DNA from 2 places in the Geodermatophilus sp. SYSU D01105 genome. Region 2 is predicted to be linked to the other one. Evidence: riboswitches for the same ligand, from Rfam matches in the RefSeq annotation. Region 2 holds a riboswitch; the other holds the start of a gene.

Region 1 (15,099 bases), on a different contig from region 2:
CGGTGGACACTGTCTGAGCGGAACCTGTGAGCACTGCATCCATGGAGTCACTCCAGTCGGAAGACAGACCGGACACGTCTCGCCGGTGGGCCCGTCTCGGGCCGGACACAGGGGGAAGGCATGACGCAGGCCGAGGTCGGTGCCAGGCCCGGACCGACGACCACCCGTCCACGCTCCCCGGGGCAGCCGACCGGCGGCACGCCGGCGGCGGAGGCGGAGGAGCCGCCGGGACCCCGGCCGGCGGCGCCGGCCCGGCCGTGTGCCGTCCGGACGCCGATGGCCCTGGTGCGGGTCCTGCTGTGCGAGGACCAGGAGGTCTTCCGCCTGGGCCTGCGGGTCGTCCTCGAGGCGCAGCCGGACATGGCCGTCGTCGCGGAGACCAGTCACCTGCCCGAGGCGCTCGCGGTCGCCGAGGGTGTGGCGACGCAGGTCGTCGTCGTCCGGCAGGGCCTGGTGGCCGGCGCCACCCTGCCCGTGCTGCGCACCCTCTGCCAGCGGGACACGGCGGTGCTCGTGCTCGCCGAGCCGGACGCGGACGTCGACGGTCGGCTGGTGGAGATCCTGCAGGCCGGGGTCCGCGGCTACCTGCCCCGTCGCGCGGCCGCGCAACGGCTCGTCGACGGCGTCCGGGCACTCGCCCGGCACGAGGCGGCACTCGACCCCACCGCCACCCGGCACCTGGTGCGGTACCTGAGTGACCCCGAGGCCCTGCTCGGCTCCGAGGAGCATCCCCTCGACCGGCTCACCGAGCGGCAGCGCGACGTCGCCGAGCTGGTGGCGCAGGGGCTGAGCAACGAGGAGATCGCCTGCCGGCTGTTCGTGAGCCTGTCGACCGTGAAGAGCCACCTCACGGCCTCGATGCGCCGCCTCGACGTCCGGACCCGCACGCAGCTGGCGATCCTCGTCAACCGGGACCGCTCGCCGGCGGCCTGAGGGCGGACCCCCTCGGGCCGAGACCGTCCTCCGGGGGGCACCAGGGGCGGGGAGGCGCCGCCGTCAGCCGATGCGGGCGTCGGCCGGGGGACGGGCACGACGGCCGACGCCGGGGACGAACCGGCCGGTGCGTGCGGCACAGGCGGCGTAGGCGTTCCCGTGCAGGAGGCTCAGGTGGGGCTCCTCGACGACGCGGACCTGCACCTCCACGGCGGCGATCAGCGCGACCAGCGCCGCGACGCTGATCCAGGTGGGCACCACCAGGACCATGCCGACCTGGGCGAGCGCCATGGCGGTGGAGACCGGGTTGCGGACGCAGGCGAACACCCCGGTCGTGACCAGGTCGGTCCGCTCGCCGGGATCGACGCCGATCCGCCAGGACGCGCCCATGCCCGCCTGGCCGGCCAGGGTGGCGGCGGACCCGCGAGCGCGAGGAGCAGCCCGACCGCGGCCAGGACGGGGTGGGGATCGGCGGGCACGGTGCCGGTCACGGCCAGCAGCGGCCCGGCCAGGCCGAGCACCACCGCGGCGACGAACAGCACTCCGCCCCACCAGGCGGCCTCGGCCGGGGTGCCGGAGATGCCCCGGAAGCCGGTGCTGCCGGTGCGGCGGTGCTGCACCCACGACCGGACGCCGAACAGCACGACCAGGGCGACGACGTACAGGGCCAGGGCGACCGCGCTCATCGGTCCTGCTGGCGGCGCGTGATCTGGAGGGTCTGCGGTGAGGTGGCGGGCGCGCAGCAGGCGTCCGTGCAGCCGTCAGCACAGCCGCACCCGTCGCCGGCGCCGTCGGGGGCCTCGCCCGGACGGTCGGGCGCGCAGCAGCCCTCGCCCCTCCACGCCTCGACCCCTTCGCGGGCCGCCACGGCGGCGATGACCAGCCCGGCGATCGGGTCGGCCCACCCCCAGCCGAGTGTCGCGTTGAGGACGAGCCCGGCGAGCAGGACGGCCGAGAGGTAGGTGCACAGCAGCGTCTGCGTGGAGTCGGCGACGACCGCGTGGGAGCCGAGCGCGCGGCCGGTGCGGCGCTGCGCCCAGGACAGGAACGGCATGACGACCAGCGAGGCGATCGCCAGGCCGATGCCGACCGGTGAGGCCTCGGGATCCCCGCCGGAGGACAGTGCGCGCACCGACTCGACGGTCACGTACGCGGCCAGGGCGAAGAACGAGAACGCCATCAGCCGCAGCGCCTGCCGCTCGCGTGACTCGGGCAGTCGATGGCGGAACTGCCACAGGATGACGAGCCCGCTGGAGACCTCGACGACCGAGTCCAGACCGAAGCCGACGAGCGCGACCGATCCGGCGGCGAGGCCCGCGACCACCGCGATGACCGCCTCGATGACGTTGTAGGTGACCGATGCCCCGGCCAGCAGCTGTGCCCGGCGGCCCAGCCGGCTCCGCTCCATCGGGGTCAGCGCCGGGTGCGCGGAGGTGGCGGTCACCGGCCGGCCGCCTCGCCGTAGACGGGGCACAGCGCCACGGCGTCGCCGGTGGCGGCGAGCAGCTGTTCGGCCGCCGACAGCACGTCGAGCAGGGGCGCGGTGTGGGCCAGCGACCACATCGACGCCCGGCCCTTCGGCCGGGAGGTCACCAGCCCGCAGTCACGCAGACAGGCCAGGTGCGCCGACACGGTCGACTGCGCCAGCCCGAGGTGCGCGGTGAGGTCGACGACCCTGTGCTCGCCGAGCGCCAGGTGACGCAGGATCGCCAGCCGGGCCGGGTCGCCGAGGCTGCGGAACACGCACGCGGCGGCGGAGAGCGCGGTGGTCTCGTCGACCGACGGCTCTGGAGCGCTCGCACTCGATGTCATCGGCATTCGGCGATGACAGCGGGGATGGGCGGCCGTGTGGGACGCGGTGTGCCCGCTCCTCGAGGCGACGGGAGGCCACCCGGGTCGGGGTGGCCCCCCGTCGCGGATCAGGTCAGCCGGTCAGCCGGTGACACGGGTGACGTCGAAGGGAGCTCGTCCTCAGTACCAGCCGGTGGACCGTGAGTGGTCCCATGCCCCGCAGGGGCTGCCGTACCGCTCCCCGATGTAGATCAGGCCGGCCTTGATCTGGCGGTACGGGTCCGACGTCTTGCGGATGCCGGTGCTGGCCCAGGTCGAGTCGAGGAACTGGGGGATGCCGTACGCGCTGCTCGTCGGGTTCTGGGCATGCGGGTTCCAGCCGCTCTCCCGCTCCCACAGCCGGTCCAGGCAGCCGAACTGGGTCCGGTTGCCACCGACCTGGCCCAGGGCGTGGTCCTTGTAGGCCTGCTTCTCGCTCGCCCCGACCGCGGCCGGGCTGCCCTGGACCTCCGCCTGGGCCAGCGACCCGCCGACGGGGGCGAGAGCCAGCGAGAGGCCCAGGGCGCCGACGACGGCGAGCCGGTGCAGGGCGCGGGGTGAGTGGGTGTGCTCGTTGTGCATGGTGGTCCTCGTGCTGTGCGGGTGCCCGGCACCGTCGGCGCCGGGACGTGCGGGACCGGCCGCGCCGGTCGGCGTGTCGTCAGCTGGGCGCGCGGCACCGGCCGGACACGGGTGCCCGGCTGGGCGCCGTCGGCCGACAGTGCGTGCCGGGCGGCTGGTACCTGGGACGTGGACAGGCGGGAGCGCGACGGTCCCGGACCCTGTGGGCGCGCGGGGGCGAGAGCCCCGGGCGCGGTGGTTCTCCTTGTCTCCCCGGGCCGCCTACCGGGTCAGCTGACGGGTTCGGGCTGGGAGTGCCCTACCCGCTCCCGGATGGTTCCCGGGAGCGGGACTCACCCCGGGTGGTGCGGGTGGGTCCCCGGCTCGCACCCACCTGGTGAGTGCGACTCGGCGGCGTCCGGCGCGGGCTCCCGGGGCTCGGGAGGCGACGATCGGCCGGACGCAGTCACCGTAAGAACGCGATGTGCACCGCGCCACTCGACGGCCGACGAATCGGTGTGACGCCGTAGTGGTGCCGACGGGACGCGCGTCACTGTGAGCGTCGTGACGGTCGCGTCCCGGAATGGCGGCCCCACGGTCGAGCGTCGAACTCCCCGTGGACCTGTTCTCCCCCGTGACCCTGGGCGACATCGAGCTCGCCAACCGCGTCGTGATGGCCCCGCTGACCCGCATGCGCTCCGGTGCCTCCGGCGTCCCCGGTGACCTCGTCGTCGAGCACTACCGCCAGCGCGCCGGCGTCGGCCTGATCATCACCGAGGGCACCTACCCCAACCACGAGTCGCAGGCGTTCGTCGGCCAGCCCGGCATCGTCACCGACGAGCAGGTCGAGGGCTGGCGCCGCGTCGCCGAGGCGGTGCACGCCCGCGGCGGCACGATCGTCATGCAGGTGATGCACGGCGGCCGGGTCACCCACCCCGACGTCAACGGCGGCCGCCGCGTCGTCGCCCCCAGCGCCATCGCCATCAACGGCGAGGGGCACACCGAGAAGGGCAAGCAGCCCTACCCGGTGCCGCACGCACTGACCGTGGCCGAGGCCCGCGACGTCGTGTCGGACTTCGTCTCCGCCGCCCGCCGCGCCGTCGAGGCCGGGCTGGACGGCGTGGAGATCCACGGCGCCAACGGCTACCTGCTGCACGAGTTCCTCTCCCCGGCGTCCAACCAGCGCACCGACGAGTACGGCGGGTCGCCGGCGAACCGGGCGCGCTTCGTCGGCCAGGTGGTGACGGCGGTGGCCGCGGCGATCGGCGCCGGCAAGGTCGGCCTGCGGATCTCGCCCGAGCACGACATCCAGGACGCCCTCGAGACCGACCGGGACGACGTCCTCGCCACCTACGGCACGCTCGTCGACCAGTTGGCCCCGCTGGGCCTGGCGTGCCTGTCGGTGTTGCACCGCGAGCCCGCCGGGGACCTGGTGCAGGAGTTGCGCCGGCGCTTCGGCGGCCCGCTGATCGCCAACAGCGGCTTCGGCACGGTCACCACCCGCGACGAGGCCGTGGCACTGATCGAGGCCGCGCACGCCGACGCCGTCGCCGTGGGCCGCGCCGTTCTCGCCAACCCCGACCTGGTCGAGCGGTGGGCCGGCGAGCACCCGGAGAACGAGCCCCGGGCGCACCTGTTCTACGCGGCCGGCCCCGAGGGCTACACCGACTACCCGACGCTGACCGACCGCCGGGCGAGCTGACGCCCCGGTTCGTGCACCCAGTGCGCCCCGGTGCCGTCCGGGATCGCGCTGGGTGCACACGGCGCTCGCCTGCCGGGTACGGGAGTTCCGTGGACCTCGACGACGTGCTGGCGGGAGCCGACCACGTCACCCGCCAGGCGCGGTGGGTCGACGCCCCGCCGGCCGTGGTCTGGGAGGAGCTGCACCGCGTGCGGCTGTCCCGGCTGCCGGTGACGGTCGCGCTCGGCGCCGCGCGGTTCCTCCCGGTCGTCCTCGCCGGCCGCGGGGTCGGACACCTCCGCGACCGGCCGTTCCTCGAGGCGCTCCCGGTGCCGCTGCTGTCCTCGGTCCCGCCGGTCTCCGTGGTGTTCGGCGGCGTGCTGCAGGCGTGGCGGCTGGGCGGCGGGGAGCGACCTCCGCCGCTCGACGCCGACGGCCTGCGGGCCTGGTCGGAGCCCGGCTGGGTCAAGGCGGCCCTGGACTTCCGGCTGACGCCGTCCTGCGGGGGCACGGAGCTCAGCTCGGAGACCCGCGTGGTGGCGACCGACCCGGCCACGCAGCGGCGCTTCGCCCGTTACTGGCGGGTGGTCCGGCCGGGCAGCTCCGCGATCCGCTGGGAGCTGCTGGCCGCGGTCGCGCTGCGCGCGGAGGCCCGCGCCGCCTGACCCGGTGCGGGTCAGCCCCTGCGGCGGCCCAGGAGCCAGCCGACGACGACGCCGAGCAGGGTCAGCCCGGCACCGCCGAGCGCGCCGGTCACCAGCGTCCGGACGTCGGAGGGCGCGGCCGGCGCGGCGGCGGCCCGGCCGGCGAAGACCGTGGGGGCAGCGGCAGCCGGGGCGGCCTCGCCGGCAGCGGCGGGAACGGCCTCAGCGGCCGGAGCCTCGACCGCAGGAGCGGCCACCCCGGTCAGCTCGTCGTCGATCGCCGTGAAGAACTGCCCGGCCATCCGCTTGGCGACGCCGGTGATCATCCGCTGGCCCACGCCCGCGACCGGGCCGCCGATGACCGCGTCGGCCGAGTAGGTCAGCGTCGTCGCGCCACCGTCCGACGGCTCCAGGTTGATCGTCACCTGCGCCCGCGCGTTGCCCGGCGCACCGGCACCGGACGCGTGCATCACGTAGGACTTCGGCCGGTTCTGGTCGGTCAGCCGCACCTCGCCGGCGTAGGTGCCCTTGATCGCCCCGACCCCGACCGAGACCCTCATCTCGTACTCGTCGTCCCCGACCTTCCGGAGCGACTCGCACCCGGGGATCGTGCGGGCCAGGACCGCCGGGTCGGTGATCACCGACCACACCTTCTCCGGGTCGGCGTGCAGCACCGCAGAGCCGTCGAGGTTCACGCACTCACTCCTGTCCTGCGGGCGGACGCCGCCGTCCGCTCCGAATCGGGGGACCGCATCAGGTCGTACAGCTGGGTGGGGGAGAGCGGCATCGCCGCGATCCGCCGTCCCGTCGCGTCCTCGACGGCCGAGGCGATCGCCGCCGTCCCGGGGATGACCCCGGCCTCGCCGGCGCCCTTGATGCCCAGCGGGTTCAGCGGCGACGGGGTCTCCTGGTGGTCGATCACCACGTCGGGGACCTCCGACGCGTACGGCATGAGGAAGTCCATGAACGACGCGTTCTGCAGCTGCCCGTCGGCGTCGTAGGCCATCCGCTCGTACAGCGCGCCGCCGATGCCCTGGGCGACGCCGCCGTGCACCTGGCCCTCGACGATCATCGGGTTCACGACGTTGCCGCAGTCGTGCACGACCGCGTACTTCACCACGTCGATCTCCCACGTCGCCGGGTCGATCTCGACCACCGCCGCGTGCGCCCCGGACGCGAACGTCGACCGGATCGGCGAGTAGTAGTCGCGGTGCTCCAGGCCCGGCGCGTCGCCCTCGGCCACCGGCGGCTTGCTGTCGTCGGCCGGCCCGGCGAACTGGGTGGCCTGCCTCGCCGCCTCGTCGAAGGCGTAGCGCAGCGGGTTGGACAGGACGGCGACCGTCCGCAGCGGGATCGACGCCCCCGGGGTGCCCTTGACCTGGACGACGCCGTCGTCGATCTCCAGGTCGCCGGCGTCGACCTCGAGGACGTCGGCGGCGATCCGCAGCGCCTTCTCACGCACCCCGCGGGCGGCCAGCGCGATCGCGTTGCCGCTCATCACCGCCGCGCGGGAGGCGAACGTGCCGACGGCGTACCCGAACCGGCGGGTGTCGCCGGTGGTGACCTCGATGTCCTCGATCGGCACCCCGAGCTCGGAGGCGACGATCTGCGCGAACGCCGTCTCGTGCCCCTGGCCCTGCGAGGTCAGCCCGGTCGAGACGAGCACCTTGCCGCTGCCGAGCACCTGCACGTGCCCGCCCTCGTACGGGCCGGGGCCGGTGCCCTCGACGTACATCGCCATGCCGACGCCGAGCAGCTTGCCCCGCGCCTCGGCGTCCGCCCGGAGCTGCTCGGCCTGCTCCCAGCCGACGAGGTCGCGCAGCTTGTCGAGCAGCCCCGCGTAGTCGCCCGAGTCGTAGATGACCGGCCGGCCGTCCTGGAACGTCAGCCGGTGGTCGTAGGGGAACTGGTCGCGCTGGATGAGGTTGCGCTCCCGGACGACGGCCCGGTCCAGCCCGAGGTCGTCGGCGATGCGGTCCATCGTCCGCTCCATCGCGTAACAGCCCTGCGGCCGCCCGGCGCCGCGGTAGGGCGTCACGATGACGGTGTTGGTGAAGACGCTCTCCACGACCACCCGGTACACCGGGATGACGTAGGGCCCGACCAGCTGGGTGGCGGTCACGATCGGCACGATGATCCCGTAGGGCGTGTACGCGCCGTTGTCGTGCCAGATGTGGACGTCGAGCGCGGTGATCCGGCCGTCGTCGTCGTAGCCGACGGTGATCTCCTGCCGCTGCTGGCGCTCGTGGGCGCTGGAGATGAAGTGCTCACGGCGGTCCTCGGTCCACTTCACCTCGGCCTGCAGCGCGATCGCCGCCATCGGCACCAGCAGCTCCTCCGGCCACGGGTGCACGATCTTCACGCCGAAGCCGCCGCCGACGTCGGGTGCGATCACCTCGACCTCGTCCAGCGACAGCTCCAGCTTGGCCGCGATCGCGGCGCGCACCGACGTCGAGGCCTGGGTGCTGGTGTAGACCCGCAGGCTGTGGTCCGCGGCGTCCCACCGCGCGTGCACGCCCTTGCCCTCCATCGGCATGCAGGCGCTGCGCTCGATGTACTGGGTGAACGACAGCGTGCGCGGGCTGCTCGCCAGGGCCGGCTCGACGTCGCCGGTCTCCTGGTGGTGCCGCGCGGCGACGTTGTCCGGGACCTCCTCGTGGACGGCGTGCGCGGCCTCGCGGGCGGCGTCCACCCCGACGACGGGCGGCAGCTCCTCGTAGGTGACGACGATCCGCTCGGCGGCGTCCTCGGCGAGGTACCGGTCGGTGGCCACCACCATGACGATCGGCTCGCCGACGTGGTTGACCTCGCCGTTGGCCAGCGGGTAGCCGGTGCGCGGCGCGTGCAGCTGCGGGTGCGGGATGAGCACCGGCAGCGGCTCGGCGAGCGGGCCGGTGAGGTCCTCGTAGGTGTAGATCGCGACCAGGCCCTCGACGTCCAGGGCGCCCTCGACGTCGATGTCGACGATGCGGGCGTGCGCGTGCGGGCTGCGCACGAAGGCCGCGGCCAGCGCGGTGGAGCCGATGTCGTCGAGGTAGCGGCCCTTGCCGGTGATGAGGCGGGCGTCCTCGCGCCGGCGGACCGGCTCCCCGAACAGCTTGGTGGTCACTGCCGCGCCTCCCCGGCCGCCGTCGGTATCGGAAGCGATGCCCGCGTGTCGGGGGCCCGGACGGCGGTGTCGCTTCCGACACCGCCGGAGGAGCCGGTCACTGCGCGTCCCGCATCGCCGCGGCCGCGTGGTGCACGGCCTTCTTGATGTTCGCGTACCCGGTGCACCGGCAGAGGTTGCCGCCGACCAGGTCGTCGACCTCCTCCTCGGTGAGCTCGGCCGACGCGTCGCGGTTCTCCAGCCCCGCCTTGATCGTCATGAGGAAGCCCGGCGTGCAGAAGCCGCACTGCAGGGCGTGACACTCGCGGAAGGCCTCCTGGACCGGGTGCAGCACCTGGCCGCCTCGGCCGTCGTCACGGGCCAGGCCCTCGACGGTCTGCACCGACGCCCCGTCCACCTGGACGGCGAGCACCAGGCAGGAGCGCACCGGGGCGCCGTCCACGATCACGGTGCAGGCGCCGCAGACGCCGTGCTCGCAGCCGACGTGGGTGCCCGTGAGGCCGAGGTCGTGGCGCAGCGCGTCCGACAGCAGCCGGCGCACCGGCACGGTGGCTTCACGTGGAACACCGTTCACGGTGACGGTGATGGTCCGCTCGGAGTCGACGGAGACGCTCATGCGGCGGTCCTCTCGGTGCTCATGGCTCGGTTCCGGACCCGCTCCGCTCCTCCGTCGCTGTCCCCCGCGCGCGGGGGGTGCCCCCAGCCTCCGGCGGTGCTCACTCGCCCGGCACCTTCGCGGCGGCTTCAGCAGCGGCCTGAGCCAGGGTGCGCTCGGTCAGGACGCCGACCAGCAGGCGGCGGTAGTCGGCGCTGGCGTGCAGGTCGCCGTCCGGGTCGACCAGGGTCCGGGCCAGGGCGCCGGCGGCGGCCCAGTCGGCCTTCTCGACCGGCTGCCCGGCGACGGCGTCGGTCAGGTCGTGCACCTCGGGCACCAGACCGACGGAGATGTAGGCGGCGCGCGCGGCGGCCACGCGGCGGGACTCGTCGAGCGTGACGACGACGCCGGCGCCGCACACCGCGTAGTCGCCCTTGCGGCGGGCGACCTCGGCGAAGGCGGTGCCCGAGCGGTCGGGCAGGGCGCCGAAGGACGCGGAGGTGACGATCGCCGGGCCGGCCAGCGAGGTCTCCAATGGGCCGACGAACAGGTCGCGCCAGGCCACGTCCCGGGTGCCCGACGGCGTGGCGACGGTGACCGAGCCGTCGGTCAGCGCGAGGACCGAGGTCATCTCGCCGGAGGGGTCGGCGTGCGCGATGGAGCCGACCGTGGTCCCGCGGTTGCGGATCGCGGGGTGGGCGACGTTCGCCGTCGCCCGGGTGAGCAGCGGCTGCACCCGTGCGGCCCCGGCGTCGGAGAGCAGCGACGCGTGCCGGACCAGCGCGCCCACCCGCACGCCGTCCGCGGTCGCCTCCACGGTGTCGAGGCCGGGGATCCGGTTGATGTCCACCAGCGTGGCCGGCGCCGCGAGCCGCATGGACAGCAGCGGCAGCAGCGACTGGCCGCCGGCGAGCACCTTGGCGCCCTCCTCGTCGGCGAGGACCGCGAGGGCCTCCTCGAGGGAGCGCGGGTCGGCGTAGCGGAAGGGTGCCGGCTTCACCGCGCGCCGACTCCCCGGCTGGTGCGCCCAGCCCTCGACCGGCGAGGGACCGGCGCGGTGTCCCCGCCCCTGTCCTCCGACTGGCGCAACGCCACGAATGCCTCCCTGTCGCACGGGTCCGACTCGAGGGTGCCGCTCGACGGGCGACACCCGGGCCGGCCAGTCGAATGTTCCACGCGGCCTGCCGGGACGGAAGTACCTCAGCGCTAAATGTTCGAACCGGGTCGAACGGTGTCCGCCGCCACTCCGGCACGGCCGGCGGAACCGGCCTCCCAACAGGGCAGGGACCCCGCCACGGGGTGGCGGGGTCCCTGCCGAGGAGCGTTGCGCCGGGCCCTTCGAGGAGGGCGCCGGCGCAGCCCCGTCACTTGCTGAGCGTGTCCCCGCCCGGCGCGCGGGTGCCGGGGATCCCCGGACGGCCCACCTGGTCGACCGAGGAGGGGTCGGCGCTGACCTCGTGCCGGCCGGCGTGGCCCAGCGCGGGCCCGGTGCCCTCGCCGAAGCCGCCCTCGCGTAGCAGTGCCTCCTTCATCTCGGCCGGCGCCACCGCACGGGCGAGGTGCCAGCCCAGGACGGCGACGATCGAGCCGAGCGCGATGCCGCCGAGGGAGAAGTTGTCGGAGAAGACCAGCTGCACGTCGCCGATCGCGATGATGATGCCCGCGGCGAGCGGGACCAGGTTGATCGGGTTGGCGAAGTCGACCCGGTTCTCCTTCCAGATCTTCGCGCCGAGCAGGCCGATCATCCCGTAGAGGACGACGGTGATCCCGCCGAGGACCCCGCCCGGGACGATGTTGATCAGCGCGCCGAACTTCGGGCACAGGCCGAGCAGGATCGCCACGACCGCGGCCACGTAGTAGGCCGCCGTCGAGTAGACGCGGGTGGCCGCCATGACGCCGATGTTCTCGGCGTAGGTGGTCGTGGGGGAGCCGCCGACCGACGTCGCCACGACGGTCGCGACACCGTCGGCCGCGATCGCCCGGCCCATGTAGGGGTCCAGGTCGCGCTTGGTCATCTCGGCGACCGCCTTGACGTGCCCGGTGTTCTCCGCGATCAGCGCGATGATCGCCGGCAGCACCAGCAGGGAGAAGTTCACCGAGAAGCTCGGGGCGATGAAGTCGGGCAGCCCGAACCAGTCGGCCTGGGCCACCGAGTCGAAGTTGATCCGGTCGCGGGTGGTGACCGTGCCGGTGCCGTCGGGCGAGGTGATTTGGCCGGCGGTGGCGTCGAGCAGCACCGACAGCAGGTAGCCGAAGACCAGGCCGAGCAGGATCGAGATGCGCGCCCAGAAGCCCCGCAGCAGCAGCGAGGCGACGATGACGAACGCCATCGTGGCCAGCGCGACCCACTGGTCCTGCGGCCAGTAGATGCCGGCGACGACCGGGGCCAGGTTGAACCCGATCAGCAGCACCACCGCACCGGTGACCGCCGGCGGCAGGATCGCGTGCAGGAAGCGGACGCCGGCGACGTGGATGAGCAGACCCACCAGGGCCAGCACCACGCCGGAGACGAGGATCGCCCCGACGACGTCCGAGGAGTCACCGCCCGCCCCCCGGACGGCGACCACGCCGCCGACGAACGAGGCGCTCGTCCCCAGGTAGCTGGGCACCTTCCCGTTCACGATGAGCAGGAAGATGATCGTCGCGATCCCGCTCATCATGATGGCGAGGTTCGGGTCGAGCCCCATGACGATCGGGAAGACGAACGTCGCCCCGAACATGGCGACCACGTGCTGGGCGCCGATGCCGATCGTGCGCGGCCACGACAAGCGCTCATCGGGCGCGACGGCCTCGCCCAACGGCGGGGTCTTGCCGTCCCCGTAGAGCTTCCAACCGAACGCCATGAGTGCCTCCTCGACGTGCACTACGACCTGGCCCGGCCCGGCCGACGGGTGTCGCCCGGCGCCAGGGACGCGTCAATGTGGCACGGGCCGGGAGGCGCGCGGAAGTACCTCAGTGCTAAATCGTTATTGCCAAGATGTCTCAGCGCTGAGATAAATTGGCGGGGTGAGCGCCCCTCCCTCCGTGACCGGAGCCCGGCACGTCTCCCTGCGCAGCGGCGTCTACGCCGACTCCGTGAAGTTGATGCAGGTCAGCCGCGACATCGGCGCCCGCGAGGGGGTCGCCGCCGTCCTGGTCGCGATGGCCACGCCGCTGAACCTGGAACTGGCCGCCGGCATGGGCCTGGCGCCCGACGGCGAGGCCTCTCCCGACCAACTGCTCATCGCCATCACGGCGTCCGACGACGAGGTCCTGGCCGACGCGGTCGCCGCCGTCGACGCCGCGCTCGCGGCCCGCGAGCGCTCCGGTGGCACCGCCGAGGTCATCCCGGCCCGGACCATCGGCGCGGGGCTCGACGCCCTGCCTCCCGACGGCTCGGCGCTGGCCATCGTCAGCGTGCCCGGGCAGTACGCGGTCGCCGAGGCCGCCGACGCGATCGCCGCCGGCCGCAGCGTGCTGGTCTTCTCCGACGGGGTGCCCGTCGAGGACGAGGTCGCCCTCAAGCGCGCCGCGCACGATGCCGGCGTCCTGGTCATGGGGCCGGACTGCGGGACGGCGATCGTCTCCGGCGTGGCCCTCGGGTTCGCCAACGTGGTGCGCAGCGGCCCGGTCGGCCTGGTCGCCGCCTCCGGCACCGGCGCGCAGCAGGTCTCCTGCCTGCTCGACATGGCCGGGGTCGGCGTCAGCCACGTCCTCGGCGTCGGCGGCCGGGACCTGTCCGAGGCCGTCGGCGGCCTGGCCACCCTCGACGCGCTCGCCGCCCTGGACGCCGACCCCGCCACCGAGCGGGTGCTGCTGGTCTCCAAGCCGCCGGCGCCGTCGGTCGCGGCCGCGGTGGAGGAGGCCGCCGGGCGGCTGTCGGTCCCGGTGCGGTCGGCCGCCCTGTCGCCCGACACCCCCGACCTCACCGCCGCCGTCGAGGCGCTGCTCACCGACATGGGTGCCGAGGTGCCGCAGTGGCCGTCGCGGCCGGGCGACGGCACGCCCGCCGCACCGGGCGCCGTCCTCAAGGGCCTGTACTCCGGCGGCACGCTGGCCGACGAGGCGATGCTGCTGGCCGCCCCGGTGCTCGGCGACATCCGGTCCAACACCCCGCTGCGTCCCGAGCTCGACCTCGGGACGGACCTGTCCGCCCGCGGGCACGTGGTCGTCGACTTCGGCGACGACGCGCTCACCGTGGGCCGGGCGCACCCGATGATCGACCCGACGCTGCGGCTCGAGGCGATCAGCAACCTGGCTGCGCGCGGGGAGCCCGCGGTGCTGCTCCTCGACGTCGTCCTCGGGTACGGCGCCGACCCGGACCCCGCGCGCTCGCTCGTGCCGGCCCTGACCGCCGCCCGTCGCCACGTGTCCCTGCCGGTCGTCGTCGCCCTCGTCGGCACCGAGGCGGACCCGCAGGGCTGGAGCCGCCAGGCCGACGCCCTCGCGGCCGCCGGCGCCGCCGTCTTCGCCTCCAACGCCGCGGCCACGCGGTACGCCCTCGACCTGCTGGGAGCAGCGCGATGACCCTGGGGAACCTCCTCTCCGCCCCGCCGGAGATCGTCGCCGCCGGTGTGGACGTCTTCTCCGACGCGCTGCGCGCCCAGGGCGCCGAGGTGCACGACGTCGACTGGCGCCCGCCGGGCTTCGGCGACCCCGCAGACCTGGCCGCACTGGCCCTCGACCCCCGGCGCGCGGCGGCCAACCGCACCGCGGTGGAGCGGGTGATGGCCGCCGGGTCGCAGCTGGTCGACGTCCGGCCGGCCCGCGAGGTGCTGGACCTGCCCGACCGCACGCTGCTGCACGCCGGGCCGCCGATCGCGTGGGCCGACGCCAGCGGTCCGCTGCGCGGCGCCCTGATCGGCGCCTGCCTGTTCGAGGGCTGGGCCGACTCGGTGGAGGACGCCGAGCGGGTGCTCGCCGCCGGCGAGATCACCCTCGACCCCTGTCACCACCACCGGGCGGTCGGCCCGATGGCCGGCGTCACCAGCCCGTCCATGTGGATGTGGTGCCTCTCGGACCCGGTGCACGGCGGGCAGGCCTTCTGCAACCTCAACGAGGGCCTGGGCAAGGTGCTGCGGATGGGCGCCTACAACGACGAGGTGCTCACCCGGCTGCGCTGGATGCGCGACGTGCTCGGGCCGGTCCTGCAGGCGGCGGTCCGCTCGATGGCCGAGCCGCTGGACGCCAAGGCCGTGCTCGCGCAGATGCTGCAGATGGGCGACGAGGGGCACAACCGCAACCGCGCCGGCTCGCTGATGACCCTGCGCGAGCTCTCACCGGCGATCGTGGAGGTCGACGCCCCGGCGTCCGACATCGCCGCGGTGCTGCGCTTCATCGGCGGCAACGAGCACTTCTACCTGAACCTCGGCATGCCGACGGCGAAGCTCGCGATGGACGCCGCCCGCGGCATCCCCGGGTCGACGATGGTCACGGTGATGGCGCGCAACGGCACCGAGTTCGGCATCCAGACCGCCGGCACCGGCGACCGCTGGTTCACCGGCCCGGCGAACACCCCGGTCGGCCTCTTCCTCGGCGACTACGGGCCCGAGGACGCCAATCCCGACATCGGCGACTCCGCGATCATGGAGACCTACGGCGTCGGCGGGTTCACCATGGCGGCGGCCCCGGCGATCGTCCGGTTCGTCGGGGGCACCGTGCCCGACGCGCTGGCCACCACCGAGCGGATGTACCAGCTCACCCTGGCGGAGAACCCGGCCATGCAGGTGCCGATCCTCGGCTTCCGCGGCTCGCCGACGGGGATCGA
Region 2 (15,099 bases):
CGCCGCCGTTGACGAACGGCAGCTCGTTGGTGTGCAGCGCGTGGATGACCAGCTTCACGCCGATGAAGCCGAGGATGACCGCGAGCCCGTAGGACAGGTAGACCAGCCGGTCGAGCAGGCCGTCGAGCAGGAAGAACAGCTGCCGCAGGCCGAGCAGCGCGAAGGCGTTGGCGGTGAAGACCAGGTAGGTCTCCTGGGTGAGCCCGAAGATCGCCGGGATCGAGTCGACGGCGAACAGGATGTCGGCGCTGCCGATGGCGACCAGCGCGATGGCCAGCGGGGTGATGTGGCGCTTGCCCTTGATCTTCGTGGTCATGCGGTCGCCGGAGTAGTCCTCGGTGGTCGGCAGCAGCCGGCGCGTGAGGCGGAGGACGCCGTTCTCCTTGAAGTCCTCGTCGTGGGTGTGACCGCCCTTGGCCTGCAGGTAGGCGGTGTAGATCAGGAACGCGCCGAACACGTAGAAGATCCAGCTGACGTTCTCGATCGCCGCGGCACCGACGAAGATCAGCGCCGTCCGCAGGACGAGGGCGAAGGCGATGCCGAACAGCAGCACCTTCTGCTGCAGCTCCCGCGGGACCGCGAAGCTGCTCATGATCAGGACGAAGACGAACAGGTTGTCGACCGAGAGGCTCTTCTCGGTGACGAAGCCGGCGAAGTACTCGCCGCCGTACTGGGGCCCGGCGAACCACAGCACGAGCAGGCCGAACACGACGGCGATGCCGACGTAGACCGCCGACCAGGTGGCCGACTCGCGCAGGGTCGGGGCGTGCGGCGTGCGGACGTGGCCGACGAAGTCGAACACGAGCATGCCGACGATGGCGGCGACGGTGACCGCCCAGATCCAGAAGGGGACGTCCAAGGGGTGTGTACCTCCGGTACTGGCAGATGTGTCAGTGCCGGAGGTCTCTCCCGCCGCGGCCGCGACCGGCAGGACCGGAGATCCGCAGACCCCGTGATGACGACCCCGCCGCGTAGGGATACTCCCCTCCACGTGCAGACCCCGGGGACGGGCAGGCGTCATCGCCGGCTCACACCGTGGATCCAGGACGTCGAACGATCCGGCGCCCGGGGAGGTTCCCGCCGCGCCGCGGCGGCCGGTCGGGCATCGCGTGCGGCGGGGCTCCCGGCGCGGGTCAGCGCGCCGCCGGGCGCCGGCTCCGCGGCAGGGCGGCGACGATCGCGTCGTAGGAGGCGTCGACCAGCTCGCGGACCTCGTCGTCGGGCACCGGGCCGGTCCAGTCGACGGCGTTCCAGCCGTAGCGGCCGATGTAGGCGCTGGTGGTGATCGCGCCGGGGTACCGGTCGCGCCACTCCGCGGCCTCAGCGGCGTCGCGACCGCACTTCACCCCGACGGTGCCGGTGTCCAGGCCGAGGAACGCGAAGGCCTTGCCACCCACCTTGGCGACCAGCTCGGCCTCGCCCCAGGGGTAGCTCTCCTGCGCGCCCGGCTTGGCCAGGCAGTGGGCGACCAGCTCCTCACGCTCCACGGCGACCCCCTCGTGACGGACGGGAACGGCCCCAGGGTCCCGCGCCGAGCCCGTGAGAGAGAGGACCACGTCCTCCCCACCCCTCGCAGGCTCGGGGCGAGCCTCCGGACGCGGCCGCTCAGGCGTGCGCGGCGTCCAGCTGGCGCAGCTCCTTCTTCAGCTCGGCCAGCTCGTCGCGCAGCCGGGCGGCGACCTCGAACTGCAGCTCCCGCGCGGCGGCGAGCATCTGGTCGTTCACCTGGACGATGAGGTCGGCCAGCTCGTTGCGCGGCAGGCCCTGGACGTCGATGGACCCGGCCTTGCCCGCCTTCTTCGACGACAGGCCCGGCACCGGCGCCTTGCCGCGGGACTGCTGCCGGCCCGACCCGCCGATGAGCTCGGTGGCCTCGGCGTCCTCCGCCTCGCGGTAGATGCCGTCGAGGATGTCGACGATCTTCTTCCGCAGCGGCTGCGGGTCGATCCCGCGCTCGCGGTTGTAGGCGATCTGCTTCTCGCGCCGCCGGTTGGTCTCCTCGATCGCCTGCGCCATCGACGGGGTGATCGTGTCGGCGTACATGTGCACCTGCCCGGAGACGTTGCGGGCGGCGCGGCCGATGGTCTGGATGAGCGAGGTGCCCGACCGGAGGAAACCCTCCTTGTCGGCGTCCAGGATGGCCACCAGGGAGACCTCGGGCAGGTCCAGGCCCTCGCGCAGCAGGTTGATGCCGACCAGGACGTCGTACTCGCCCTGCCGCAGCTCGCGCAGCAGCTCCACCCGGCGGAGGGTGTCCACCTCGGAGTGCAGGTAGCGGACCTTGATGCCGAGCTCGAGCAGGTAGTCGGTGAGGTCCTCGGCCATCTTCTTGGTCAGGGTGGTGACCAGGACTCGCTCGTCGCGCTCGGTCCGCAGCCGGATCTCGTGCACCAGGTCGTCGATCTGGCCCTTGGTCGGCTTGACCACGACCTCCGGGTCGACCAGGCCGGTCGGGCGGATGACCTGCTCGACGACGTCCCCCTGGACCCGGCCGAGCTCGTAGGGGCCCGGGGTGGCCGACAGGTACACCGTCTGGCCGATCCGGTCGGTGAACTCCTCCCACTTCAGCGGGCGGTTGTCCATCGCCGAGGGCAGCCGGAACCCGTGCTCGACCAGCGTGCGCTTGCGGCTCATGTCGCCCTCGTACATGCCGCCGATCTGCGGCACGGTCACGTGGGACTCGTCGATGACCAGCAGGAAGTCGTCGGGGAAGTAGTCGAGCAGACACGCGCCGGCACTGCCGGCGGCACGGCCGTCGATGTGCCGCGAGTAGTTCTCGATGCCGGAGCAGAACCCGACCTGGCGCATCATCTCGATGTCGTAGGTGGTGCGCATGCGCAGCCGCTGGGCCTCCAGCAGCTTCCCCTGCCGCTCGAGCTCGGCCAGCCGCTGCTCGAGCTCGGCCTCGATGGAGGCGATCGCCCGCTCCATGCGGTCGGGGCCGGCGACGTAGTGGGTGGCCGGGAAGACGAACAGCTCGTCGACCTCGCGGACGACCTCCCCGGTCAGCGGGTGCAGGTAGTACAGCCGCTCCACCTCGTCGCCGAACATCTCGATGCGGACGGCGAGCTCCTCGTACACCGGGAACACCTCGATGGTGTCCCCGCGCACCCGGAACGTGCCGCGGGTGAAGGACAGGTCGTTGCGGGTGTACTGCTCGGTGACCAGGGTGCGCAGCAGCTCGTCGCGGTCGCGCTCCTCCCCCACCGAGATCTTCAGCGCCCGCTCGACGTACTCCTCGGGCGTGCCCAGGCCGTAGATGCAGGAGACCGTGGCGACCACGACGACGTCCCGGCGGGTGAGCAGGCTGTTCGTCGCCGAGTGCCGCAGCCGCTCGACCTCCTCGTTGATCGAGGAGTCCTTCTCGATGTAGGTGTCGGTCTGCGGGACGTAGGCCTCGGGCTGGTAGTAGTCGTAGTACGAGACGAAGTACTCGACGGCGTTGTCCGGCAGGAGCTCCCGGAACTCGTTGGCCAGCTGCGCGGCGAGGGTCTTGTTCGGCGCCATGACCAGCGTGGGGCGCTGCACCTGCTCGATCAGCCAGGCCGTCGTCGCCGACTTGCCGGTACCGGTGGCCCCGAGGAGGACGCTGTCCTGCTCCCCGGCCTTGACCCGATCGGCGAGCGCCTTGATGGCGGCCGGCTGGTCGCCCGAGGGCTCGAAGTCGCTGACGACACGGAAGCGCCCCTGGGTGGGACGGAGGTCGGTGGCTGCGCGCACGCCGACGACGGTACGACGGGGGTGTGACAGGACGGCGTCCCTGCGACCGCCGCGCACTCCTGGGACGGGCGGGACCGACCGGCTGGCCGGCGGTGCTTGCCCTGGGGTACGGGCCCCCCTAGCGTCCCCGTTCGCAGGAGCGGTCAGCGTCGAGGACCAGCGCCACCCGAGGCACCGCCCGGGCGAGGTCGGACCCCGGCGTCGCTGCCCCGGCCGGACCTGCGCACGACGGCCCCCGTGGGAGACCCCGCGGGGGCCGTCGTCGTCCCGGCCGGCCGCGGTGACCGAGATCTCCACGACGCCGGTCACCGGAGGGTTGGGCGGCTGCGGGGGCGGGCAACGGGGACGGCGGAGCAGCACGCACCGACCTCCCCGCCGACGCCCCGCGGCCGGGAGGCCACCGGCCCCCGACCCGCAGGGGGCGCCAAGCAGGAGGACCTCGTTCATGACCCAGGTGTGGCCCGGTAGCGCCTACCCCCTCGGTGCCACGTACGACGGCACCGGCACCAACTTCGCGATCTTCAGCGAGGTCGCCGAGAAGGTCGAGCTGTGCCTGTTCGACGACGACGGCAACGAGGAGCGCATCCGGCTCCCCGAGATGGACGGCTACGTCTGGCACGCCTTCCTCCCCGGGGTGCACCCCGGCCAGAAGTACGGCTTCCGCGTGCACGGGCCCTACGACCCCGCCCAGGGGCTGCGCTGCAACCCGAACAAGCTGCTGCTCGACCCGTACGCCAAGGCGATCGACGGCCAGATCGACTGGGACCAGTCGGTCTTCGGCTACGACTTCGAGACCAAGGAGCGCAACGACGAGGACTCCGCGGCGCACATGCCCAAGAGCATCGTCGTCAACCCGTACTTCGACTGGGGCGTGGACCGCCCGCCGAAGACGCCCTACAACAAGACGGTCATCTACGAGGCCCACGTCAAGGGCCTGACCATGACCAACCCGCGGATCCCCGAGGAGCTGCGCGGGACCTACGCCGGCATCGCCCACCCGGCGACGATCGAGCACCTGCAGTCCCTCGGCATCACCGCGATCGAGCTGCTCCCGGTGCACCAGTTCGTGCAGGACGACACCCTCCAGCAGAAGGGCCTGCGCAACTACTGGGGCTACAACACGATCGGCTTCTTCGCGCCGCACAACGAGTACGCCAGCGCGACGACGGCCGGGCAGCACGTGCAGGAGTTCAAGGGCATGGTCCGCGCCCTGCACGAGGCCGGCATCGAGGTCATCCTCGACGTCGTCTACAACCACACCGCCGAGGGCAACCACCTGGGCCCGACGCTGTCGTTCCGCGGCATCGACAACCGCACGTACTACAAGCTCGTCGAGGGCGACGAGCAGTACTACATGGACTACACGGGCACAGGGAACACCCTCAACGTCCGCACGCCGCAGTCGCTGCAGCTGATCATGGACTCGCTGCGCTACTGGGTCACCGAGATGCACGTCGACGGCTTCCGGTTCGACCTCGCCTCGGCCCTCGCCCGGGAGCTGCACGCCGTCGACCGGCTGGCGACCTTCTTCGACCTGGTCCACCAGGACCCGGTGGTCAGCCAGGTGAAGCTGATCGCCGAGCCGTGGGACGTCGGCGAGGGCGGCTACCAGGTCGGCAACTTCCCGGCGCTGTGGACCGAGTGGAACGGGAAGTACCGCGACACCGTGCGGGACTTCTGGCGCGGCGAGGACGCCACCGTCGGCGAGTTCGCCAGCCGGATCACCGGCTCGGCGGACCTGTACCAGCACTCCGGGCGGCGCCCGGTGGCGAGCATCAACTTCGTCACCGCGCACGACGGCTTCACGCTCAACGACCTCGTCTCCTACAACGAGAAGCACAACGAGGCCAACGGCGAGGACAACAACGACGGCGAGAGCCACAACCGCAGCTGGAACTGCGGTGTCGAGGGCCCCACCGACGACCCCGCGATCCTGCAGCTGCGTGCGCAGCAACGGCGCAACTTCATCGCCACGCTGATGCTGAGCCAGGGCGTGCCGATGCTGCTGCACGGGGACGAGCTGGGCCGCAGCCAGGGCGGCAACAACAACGGCTACTGCCAGGACTCCGAGCTGACCTGGATCGACTGGGAGGACGTCGACGAGGGCCTGCTGGAGTTCACCAAGGCGGTGACCAAGCTGCGCTGCGACCACCCGACGTTCCGCCGGCGGCGGTTCTTCCACGGCCGCCCGGTGCGCCGCGGTCAGGGCGAGCCGGTGGCCGACATCGACTGGCTGACCCCCGACGGCGAGCAGATGGCCGACGAGGACTGGGACGTCGGCTACGCCAAGTCGCTGGCGGTCTACCTCAACGGCCTCGGCATCCGGGAGATGGACGAGCGCGGGGAGTACGTCAAGGACGACCACTTCTACCTGGCGTTCAACGCCTCCCACGAGCCGATCGACTTCACCCTGCCCAGCGAGGACTACGCCCAGGGCTGGACGACGGTGCTCGACACCGCGGAGATGGGCGAGGTCGAGCCGGTGGAGCGCAAGCCGGGTGAGACGGTGACGGTGCAGGGGCGCTCGATCGTCGTCCTCACGGGTCCGGCGCTGTGAGCGAGCCGCTCAGCGAGCAGCGCCGGCGCGAGGTGCCGACGGCGACCTACCGCCTGCAGGTCACCGCCGACTCCCCCCTGGACCGGGCCGCGGAGCTCGCCGGCTACCTGGCCGACCTCGGGGTGAGCCACGCCTACTCCTCACCCCTGCTGCGCTCGGCCGCGGGCAGCACCCACGGCTACGACACCGTCGACCACGCCCACATCGACGAGTCGCGCGGCGGGCGCGAGGGGTTCGACCGGCTGGTCGCCGCGCTGCACGAGCGCGGCCTGGGCCTGGTGCTGGACCTGGTGCCGAACCACATGGGCGTCGCCGACCCGTCGGAGGCCCCGTGGTGGTGGGACGTGCTCCAGCACGGCCGGGACAGCGCCCACGCGGCGGCCTTCGACATCGACTGGGACTTCGGCGGCGGCAAGGTCCGCATCCCCGTCCTCGGCTCGGCGGAGGACGTGGAGAAGCTCGAGGTCGTCGACGGGGAGCTGCGGTACTACGACAACCGGTTCCCGATCGCGCCGGGGACCGGGGAGGGCACCCCGCAGGAGGTGCACGCCCGGCAGCACTACGAGCTGGTCGACTGGCGGCGGGCCGACTCCGACCTGAACTACCGGCGGTTCTTCGCGATCAACACCCTGGCCGGGCTGCGGGCGGAGGACCCGGAGGTCTTCGCGGCGACCCACCGGCTGGTCCTGGAGCTGGTCGAGGCCGGCGCCGTGGACGGCCTGCGGATCGACCACCCCGACGGGCTGGCCGACCCCAAGGGCTACCTCGACCGGCTGGCCGAGGCCTCCGGCGGCCGCTGGACCGTGGTGGAGAAGATCCTCGAGCCCGGGGAGGACCTGCCGGAGAGCTGGGCGACGGCGGGGACCACCGGCTACGACGCGCTGGCCGAGGTCGACGACGTGCTGGTCGACCCGGCCGGGGAGGCGGCGATCACCGCGCTGGACACCGAGCTGTCCGGCGGGCCGGTCGACTACGCCGAGCTGGTGCGCGCCTGCAAGCGCGAGGTGACCGACGGGATGCTCGGCTCGGAGGTGGCCCGCCTGGTCCGGGTCATCGGCGAGCTGCCCGGCATCTCCCGCGAGCAGCAGACCGAGGCCCTGGCCGAGCTCCTGGCGAGCTTCCCGGTCTACCGCACCTACCTGCCCGACGGCCGGGAGCACCTCGACGCGACCGTGGCCGCGGTGCGGGAGCGCCGTCCCGACCTGGCCGGCGCCGTCGACGCGCTGCACTCGGTGCTGTCCCAGGCCGGCACCGAGGCGGCGACCCGCTTCGAGCAGACCAGCGGACCGGTCATGGCCAAGGGCGTCGAGGACAGCGCCTACTACCGGTGGGCCCGGTTCGTCGCGCTCAACGAGGTCGGCGGCGACCCGGCCCGCTTCGGCAGCACGGTGGCGGAGTTCCACGAGGCGCAGCAGCGCCGGCTGGCGCGCAAGCCGGAGTCGATGACGACGCTGTCGACGCACGACACCAAGCGCAGCGAGGACGTGCGGGCGCGGCTCGCGGTGCTGGCCGAGCAGCCGGACGACTGGGCGCAGCTGGTGCGCCAGCTGCTCGCCCGGCACCCGCTGCCCGACCGGCCGCTGGCCTCCTTGGTGTGGCAGAACCTCGTCGGCGCCTGGCCGCTGTCCCGGGAGCGGGCGCACGCCTACGCGGAGAAGGCGGCTCGCGAGGCGGGCACGTCGACGACGTGGACCGACCAGGACGAGGAGTTCGAGGCCCGGCTGCACGCGCTGGTCGACGCGGCCTACGACGACGAGGCGACGCACGGCGCGATCGAGGACGTCGTCGCCCGGATCGCGCCGGCGGGCTGGTCGAACTCGCTGTCGCAGAAGCTGCTGCAGCTGACCATGCCCGGTGTCCCGGACGTCTACCAGGGCACCGAGCTGTGGGACTTCTCCCTGGTCGACCCGGACAACCGCCGTCCGGTGGACTACGCGCTGCGCCGGCGGCTGCTGGCCCGGCTCGACGGGGGTTGGGTGCCGCCCGTGGACGCCGAGGGCGCGGCGAAGCTGCTCGTGGTCTCCCGGACCCTGCGCGCCCGCCGCGAGCACCCGGAGTGGTTCACCGGGTACGAGCCGGTGACGGCCACGGGCACGGCGGCCGACCACGTCGTCGCCTTCGACCGCGGCGGCGCGGTGACCGTCGCGACCCGCCTCCCGGTCGGGCTGGCCGGCGCCGGTGGCTGGGGCGACACCGCGCTGCAACTGCCCAACGGGGCGTGGCGGGACCTGCTCACCGGTGGGCGGTACGTCTCGGACGCCGCCGGGCTCCCCGTCGGGGCAGCGCTGGAGCGGTTGCCGGTCGCCCTGCTCGTGCGGGACTGACGCAGGACCACCACGCCACCGGGCTCGCGGCGGGACCCCGCAGGGGCCACGTCCGTCACGAAGCGCAGCGGGGCGGGGGCGGTGCGCCGCTCCCGCCCGGCCTGTCGCAGGAGGGCCGTGCCCCGCCCCCCTGCCGACAGGCCGGGTGCGGCACGCCCACCTAGCGTTCGCGGCGTCCGGCTCCCCGCCGGGCCCGGCGCCGTCCCGCCCAACCCCGTCCGGCGGCGAGCGGACCTCTGCACGACCGTGGACGGGGGTGGGGGACCCACCTACGACGCCCCGCGCGAGGTGTGCGCAGCGCGTCTGGGGGTGAAGCCGCGATCCGCGGCCGGGCACCGATCGTCCGAACCCGACAGCTAACCCCGCCGGCGGCCGATCGGAGGACCCCCATGCCCCAGCACGACCGATCCCGCACGCCCGCACGCGGCCTGCGCCGCGGCGCCGTCGTCCTCACCGGCGCGGCGGCGCTCTCCGCCCTCGCGCTCCCCGGCACGGCTCAGGCCGCGGAGCACAACTGGGACGGCGTCGCCCAGTGCGAGTCGGGCGGGAACTGGCAGATCAACACCGGCAACGGCTACTACGGCGGCCTGCAGTTCAGCGCCAGCACCTGGGCCGCCTACGGCGGCCGCGAGTTCGCGTCCAACGCCCACCTGGCCAGCAAGGAGCAGCAGATCGTGGTCGCCGAGCGCACGCTCGACGGCCAGGGCATCGGCGCGTGGCCGACCTGCGGCAGGCACCTGACCGCCGCGGTCCAGTCGCCGGCGCCGGCCGCCGAACCGGAGCAGGCCTCGCGGGCGGACCGGGCGGCGACCGGCAGCCACGTCGTCCAGGCCGGGGACACCCTCGGCTCCATCGCCGCCCGCCACGGCACCGAGGGCGGCTGGCGCGGGCTGTGGGAGCTGAACCGGGACCAGGTCAGCGACCCGAACGTGATCCGCGTGGGTCAGACGCTCCGGGTCTGACCGGACCGCGGGGCCCGGCCGGTGCGCTCCCGGCCGGGCCCCGCCGCGCGCGGGGCCGGCAGCTGGTCCGGAGGTGTCCCGCTCCCGCCGTGGACGGGCGACCCAGCCCGGTCGGCCCTGCGCTCCCTCCTCCGCGGACCGTGCCCGGAACCCACGGTTGGCCGCCGGGTGTGCGGGCATGATCCGTCCCGATCCCGGCCCTCCGGCCAGTCCCCGTCTCGTCCCGCGTGGAGGCACTGCGCATGTCCGCACCCGTCGAGTTCTCCGTCTGGGCACCGCTGCCGAAGCGGGTCCGGCTCCAGGTCGACGGCTCCGTGCACGAGATGCACCGGGACGACGGCGGCTGGTGGCGCGCCGAGGTCGAGGCCGGGCCGGAGGCCGACTACGGCTTCCTCCTCGACGACGACGAGAAGGTCCACCCCGACCCGCGCTCGCGCCGGCAGCCCGAGGGGGTGCACGGGCCCTCCCGCCGGTTCGACCCGTCGGCGTACGCGTGGGGCGACGCGGCGTGGACGGGGCGCCCGCTGGCCGGCGGTGTGGTCTACGAGCTGCACGTCGGCACGTTCACCCCGGAGGGCACGCTCGACGCGGCGATCGAACGGCTGGACCACCTGGTCGAGCTCGGTGTCGACTTCGTCGAGCTGCTGCCGGTCAACGGCTTCAACGGCACCCACAACTGGGGCTACGACGGCGTCCTCTGGTACGCGGTGCAGGAGGACTACGGCGGCCCGGCCGCCTACCAGCGGTTCGTCGACGCCTGCCACCAGCGCGGGCTGGCCGTCGTCCAGGACGTCGTCTACAATCACCTCGGCCCGTCCGGGAACTACCTGCCGCAGTTCATGCCGATCTTCGCCGAGGGTGCCAACACCTGGGGCAACTCGATCAACCTGTCCGGGCCGGACTCCGACGAGGTGCGCCGGTACATCATCGACAACGCGCTCATGTGGCTGCGGGACATGCACGTCGACGCCCTCCGGCTCGACGCCGTCCACGCGCTGGTCGACGAGCGGGCCACCCACGTGCTGGAGGAGATGGCGCAGGAGGTCGACCGGCTGTCGGTGGCCGAGGGGCGCCCGCTGACCCTCATCGCCGAGAGTGACCTCAACGACCCGCGCCTGGTCACCCCGCGGGTGGCCGGCGGCATGGGGCTGACCGCGCAGTGGAGCGACGACTTCCACCACGCGCTGCACTCGACCCTCACCGGCGAGGGCCAGGGCTACTACGCCGACTTCGCTGCTGCGGGCCTGTCCGGGCTGGCCAAGACGCTGACCGGCGCCTACTTCCACGACGGCGCGTGGTCCAGCTTCCGCCGCCGGCACCACGGCCGGCCGGTCGACGTCGACGAGCTGCCGGGCTGGAAGTTCCTCGGCTACCTGCAGGACCACGACCAGATCGGCAACCGCGCCGTCGGCGACCGCATCTCGGCCTCCCTCTCCCCCGGCCTGCTCGCCGTCGGGGCGACGATCGTGCTGACCAGCCCGTTCACCCCCATGCTGTTCATGGGCGAGGAGTGGGGCGCGAGCACCCCGTGGCAGTTCTTCACCAGCCACCCGGAGCCGGAGCTGGGCAAGGCCACCGCCGAGGGGCGGATCGGCGAGTTCGCCGAGCACGGGTGGGACGCCGCCGTCGTGCCCGACCCGCAGGACCCCGAGACCTTCACCCGCTCGAAGCTGGACTGGAACGAGGTCGAGGAGGAGCCGCACGCCCGTCTGCTGGCGGTGCACCGCGCGCTCCTGGCGCTGCGCCGCGCGCAGCCGGACCTGGTCGACCCCGACCTGTCCCGGGTCGCGGTCAGCTGGGACGACGAGGACCGCTGGCTGGTCGTCCACCGGGGCGCGCTGCGCGTGGTGGCCAACCTGGCCGGCGAGCCGCGGGAGGTCGACCTGGACCGGCCGGCCTCCGGGGTCCTGTTCGCCACCGGCGAGGAACCGCGGATCGACCGGACGACGGTGACGATGCCGGCCGAGAGCGCGGCCGTGGTCACCACCTCCTGACGTGCGCCGCCTGCTGCCCGGGCCGGCGGCCGACCTCGACGACGACGCCCTGGTCGAGGCCTACCGGCTGCCGCCGGGGCGGTCGCTGCGGGTGGACTTCGTGGCCTCGCTGGACGGCGCGATCACCGTCGGCGGCCGCAGCGGGGGCCTGGGGTCGCCCGGCGACAAGCGGGTCTTCCGGCTGCTGCGGGCGCTGGCCGACGTGGTGCTCGTCGGGCACGGGACGGCGGCGACCGAGGGTTACCGGCCCGTGGCGGCCGACCCGACCGTGGGGGCGCTGCGGACCGCGCTGGGCCGGCCGGCGTCGGCGCCGGTCGCCGTCGTGTCGCGGCGGGCGTCCCTGACCCCCGGCGACCGGCTGGCCGTGCCCTCGACGCTGCTGGTCACCTGCGCGGCCGCCGACCCCGGGCGCCGTGCCGCGCTCGCCGACGCGGGGGTGACCGTCCTGGTCTGCGGGGAAGACGACGTGGACCTGCCCTCGGCGCTGGACGCGCTCGCCACGCGCGGACTCGAGCAGGTGCTGTGCGAGGGGGGTCCGGCGCTGCTGGCCTCGGCGCTGGCCGCCGGGGTGGTGGACGAGCTGGACCTGAGCGTGGTGCCCGCCCTCGTGGGCGCCGGGGAGCCGCACCTGCTCACGGCGCCGCTCCCCGACGCCGTCCGGCTGGAGCTCCGGCAGGTGCTCGAGGAGGACGGCGTCCTGTTCACCCGGTACGCCGTCGGCTGACGGCCCCGGGAGCATCGCAGCGAGGGCAGCGAGCGAGGACCGGAGCCGATCGGTGGCCCGTCGGCTGACTACCGGACGCGGACGGGGACGGTCACCTGGTCGGCGTCGACCTTCTCGGCGGGCTCGAGGCCGGTCACCTCGACGACCCGGTGCAGCGGCACCGCGCGCACCGCCCCCTCCGCCTCGACGAGCAGCAGCCCGTCGGCGAAGCGCACCACCACCTCCTGCAGCGGCGCGTCCCCGTCGCCGGCCAGGGTCACCGAGCGGGCGCGGTAGGTCATGTCGGGCCGGTACTCCGAGACCTCCATGCCCGCGCACGCTAACGGTCCCTCCGCGGGTGCGCCGCCCGAGACCGCGTCCTCGGCTCAGCCCACCAGCCGCACCGCGTCCCCGTAGCCGAGCAGCCCCTGCATGTCTCCGGTCCGGTACCTCCGACGCCCTGCGCACCGCTCTGTCGGCGCACCGCTCCCGTGGGGAGCCGGACCGCACAGATGGGGACCTGCGACCCATGAACGAGGCCGGCCTCCGCCCTAGCGTCGCCCGTATCGGACCCGCGCGGTCCGCCCTCGACTCAGGAGGACGACATGGGCAAGGCAGTGGTGAGCCTGACGACCGGCCTCGAGGACCCCGAGAAGGTCACCGTCGCGATGCTCATGGCCGTCGGTGCGGCGGAGTCCGGCCGGCCGACCGCCATGTTCCTCGCCAAGGAGGCGGTGCGGCTGGCCCTCGACGGGGTGGCGACCGGGACCGCGTGCGAGGGTTGCCCCTCGCTGACCAGCCTGTTCGAGCGCTACACCGCGGCGGGCGGCCGGATGTTCGTCTGCCCCATCTGCTTCAACGCCAAGCAGCTCGACGCTGCCGGGTTGATCAAGGGCGCCGAGCTCGCCGGGACGGTGCCGCTGTGGGAGTGGATCGGCGACGAGGGGGCCACGACCTTCAGCTACTGAGCAACCCCAGCGCGGCCGCCTGCCGGGCGGCGTCGCGCCGGGTGGGGACGGCGAGCTTGGCGAGGACCGCCTCGACGTGGTGCTCGGCCGTGCGCGGTGACACCACCAGTCGGTCGGCGATCTCGGTGTTGGTCAGCCCCTCGGCGAGCAGTCGCAGCACCTCGACCTGCCGCGCGGTCAGCCCGGCGGGGTTGGTGCGGGTCGAGGTGCGGCGGCCGTGCGGCACCGGGTGGCCGAGGGCCCGCATCCGCCGTCCCACGTGCGCCGCCAGCGGAGCTGCGCCCAGCGCGCGGGCGGTCTCCAGCGCCTCGGCGAGCGCCGTCGGGTCGTCGAGGAAGGACGACGCCAGGGCGCGGTCGTAGGGCCAGCCGATGGCGCCGAACGCGTCCGCGGCCGCGGCCCAGTCCCCGGCCAGCACCGCCGCGTGCGGTGCCGCCGCCGGGCCGTCGACGTCGACGGGGTACCCGGCCACCGCCGCCCACGCGGCCAGCCGGCCCCCACCCCACCGCGTGCAGCCGGTCTCCCAGGCGAGGGTCACCGCCCGGGCGATGCGCCCCACGGGCAGCGGGCCGCCGGTCAGCAGGGCGTGCTCGACCTCCAGCTCGAGCACGGGTTCGATCCGCTGCAGCTCCCCCGTGCGGTCGGCCCGGGCCGCGACGTCGGCCAGGCGCGCGGCGGCGTCGGCGTCCCCGCGACGGACGGCGACCTCGGCGAGCACCGTGGCGGCCAGCAGCCGGGTGACCGTGGCCTCCGCTCCGACCGCCGCGCCGGCCACCCGGGCAGCCGCCTCCCACTCCCCCGCGCGTGCCCGCAGCCAGGCGATGGTGACGTCGAGGTAGGCGCCGAGCTGGTCGACCTCGTGGGCGGTCGCGTACTCCCGCGCGCGCTCGGCCAGCCGGCGGGCCTCGTCGGGCCGCACCCACAACAGCTGCGCCCAGGCGGCGTTGACCAGGGCCCGCACGGCCTCGTGCCGCTCTCCGCAGGCGTCGGCCGCACGGTGCGCCTCCTCGAGGGTGGCCGTCGCGTCCGGGTCCTCGTAGGCCTCGGTGACCCCGATGTTGACCCTGGCGTGCGCGTACGTCGCCGGGTCTCCCACCCGCTGCGCCATCTCGGCGGCCCGCCGTCCCCAGCTCCGGCACTCCGCGTGGTCGTCGGCCAGCATCGCGAGCTGGGACAGGCTGCTGCACGCGGCGGCCAGCTCCGGTGACTCGCCGAGCGGCTCCAGGACCTCGACGGCCCTGCGTGCTTCCCGCCGCGCGGCGTCGCCCTCGCCGGCGTACCAGTGCAGCCGGGACCGCAGCCGGGCGCAGCGGCCCACCCCGGCGCGGTCACCGGCCGCTCCGAAGGCGGCTGCTGCGTCGTCGACCGCGGTCAGCGCCTCCGGGATCCGGCCGACCCGGTACGCCGCGGAGGAGGCCTCCTCCCAGACCCGGGCCCGCTCCGGATCGGGCAGCCGGCCGGCGAACCGCCCCGCCCGCCGGTAGTGCGCGTAGGCCTCCCGACTGGACTCCTGCGCTGCGGCGTGCCGGGCGGCCGGGAGAGCCCACGCGGCCAGGACCTCCCCGTCCCCGGCGGCCTCGGCGTGGTGCACCAGGTCGGCCGGGTCGGCGCCGCGCCGGAGCAGGCCCGCCAGCACCTCGGCGTGCCGCCGGCGCCGGGCGGCTCCCGACAGCGCGCCGAGCACCGCCTGCCGCGTCAGCTCGTGGCGGAAGGCCACGTGCCCGGGACCGACCTGGAGCAGGCCGCGCTGCTCGGGCTGCTCGGCCGCGGCCGGCCAGCCGGGCAGGACGGTGTCGAGCAGCCCCGCGTCCATGCGTGAGGGCACGACCGACACCAGCTCGACGAGGTGGCGGGCGGCAGGGTCCAGCGAC

What was found. Region 2 has a riboswitch for cyclic di-AMP ahead of ACI79I_RS12250 (transglycosylase family protein). Riboswitches for the same ligand answer to the same signal wherever they lie in the genome.
Region 1: linked by a shared signal. The riboswitch ahead of ACI79I_RS21625 (aggregation-promoting factor C-terminal-like domain-containing protein) and the one ahead of ACI79I_RS12250 (transglycosylase family protein) in region 2 are both predicted to bind cyclic di-AMP.

What each region holds. Positions count from the first base shown of each region.
Region 1 is NZ_JBJGYR010000029.1:16,717-31,815, forward strand. It holds gene ACI79I_RS21605 (LuxR C-terminal-related transcriptional regulator) at 277-933, shown strand; gene ACI79I_RS21610 (methyltransferase family protein) at 997-1,323, opposite strand; gene ACI79I_RS21615 (cation diffusion facilitator family transporter) at 1,616-2,377, opposite strand; gene ACI79I_RS21620 (ArsR/SmtB family transcription factor) at 2,374-2,751, opposite strand; gene ACI79I_RS21625 (aggregation-promoting factor C-terminal-like domain-containing protein) at 2,905-3,345, opposite strand; cyclic di-AMP (ydaO/yuaA leader) riboswitch at 3,589-3,748, opposite strand; gene ACI79I_RS21630 (alkene reductase) at 3,941-5,026, shown strand; gene ACI79I_RS21635 (hypothetical protein) at 5,116-5,670, shown strand; gene ACI79I_RS21640 (SRPBCC family protein) at 5,682-6,344, opposite strand; gene cutA (aerobic carbon-monoxide dehydrogenase large subunit) at 6,341-8,758, opposite strand; gene ACI79I_RS21650 ((2Fe-2S)-binding protein) at 8,856-9,374, opposite strand; gene ACI79I_RS21655 (FAD binding domain-containing protein) at 9,475-10,353, opposite strand; gene ACI79I_RS21660 (uracil-xanthine permease family protein) at 10,718-12,196, opposite strand; gene ACI79I_RS21665 (FdrA family protein) at 12,360-13,859, shown strand; gene ACI79I_RS21670 (DUF1116 domain-containing protein) at 13,856-15,099, shown strand, end outside.
Region 2 is NZ_JBJGYR010000011.1:49,356-64,454, forward strand. It holds gene ACI79I_RS12225 (TerC family protein) at 1-859, opposite strand, end outside; gene ACI79I_RS12230 (MmcQ/YjbR family DNA-binding protein) at 1,134-1,487, opposite strand; gene uvrB (excinuclease ABC subunit UvrB) at 1,606-3,720, opposite strand; gene glgX (glycogen debranching protein GlgX) at 4,166-6,277, shown strand; gene treY (malto-oligosyltrehalose synthase) at 6,274-8,601, shown strand; cyclic di-AMP (ydaO/yuaA leader) riboswitch at 8,858-8,967, shown strand; gene ACI79I_RS12250 (transglycosylase family protein) at 8,991-9,563, shown strand; gene treZ (malto-oligosyltrehalose trehalohydrolase) at 9,806-11,557, shown strand; gene ACI79I_RS12260 (dihydrofolate reductase family protein) at 11,559-12,281, shown strand; gene ACI79I_RS12265 (hypothetical protein) at 12,350-12,589, opposite strand; gene ACI79I_RS12270 (peroxiredoxin) at 12,866-13,228, shown strand; gene ACI79I_RS12275 (ATP-binding protein) at 13,218-15,099, opposite strand, start outside.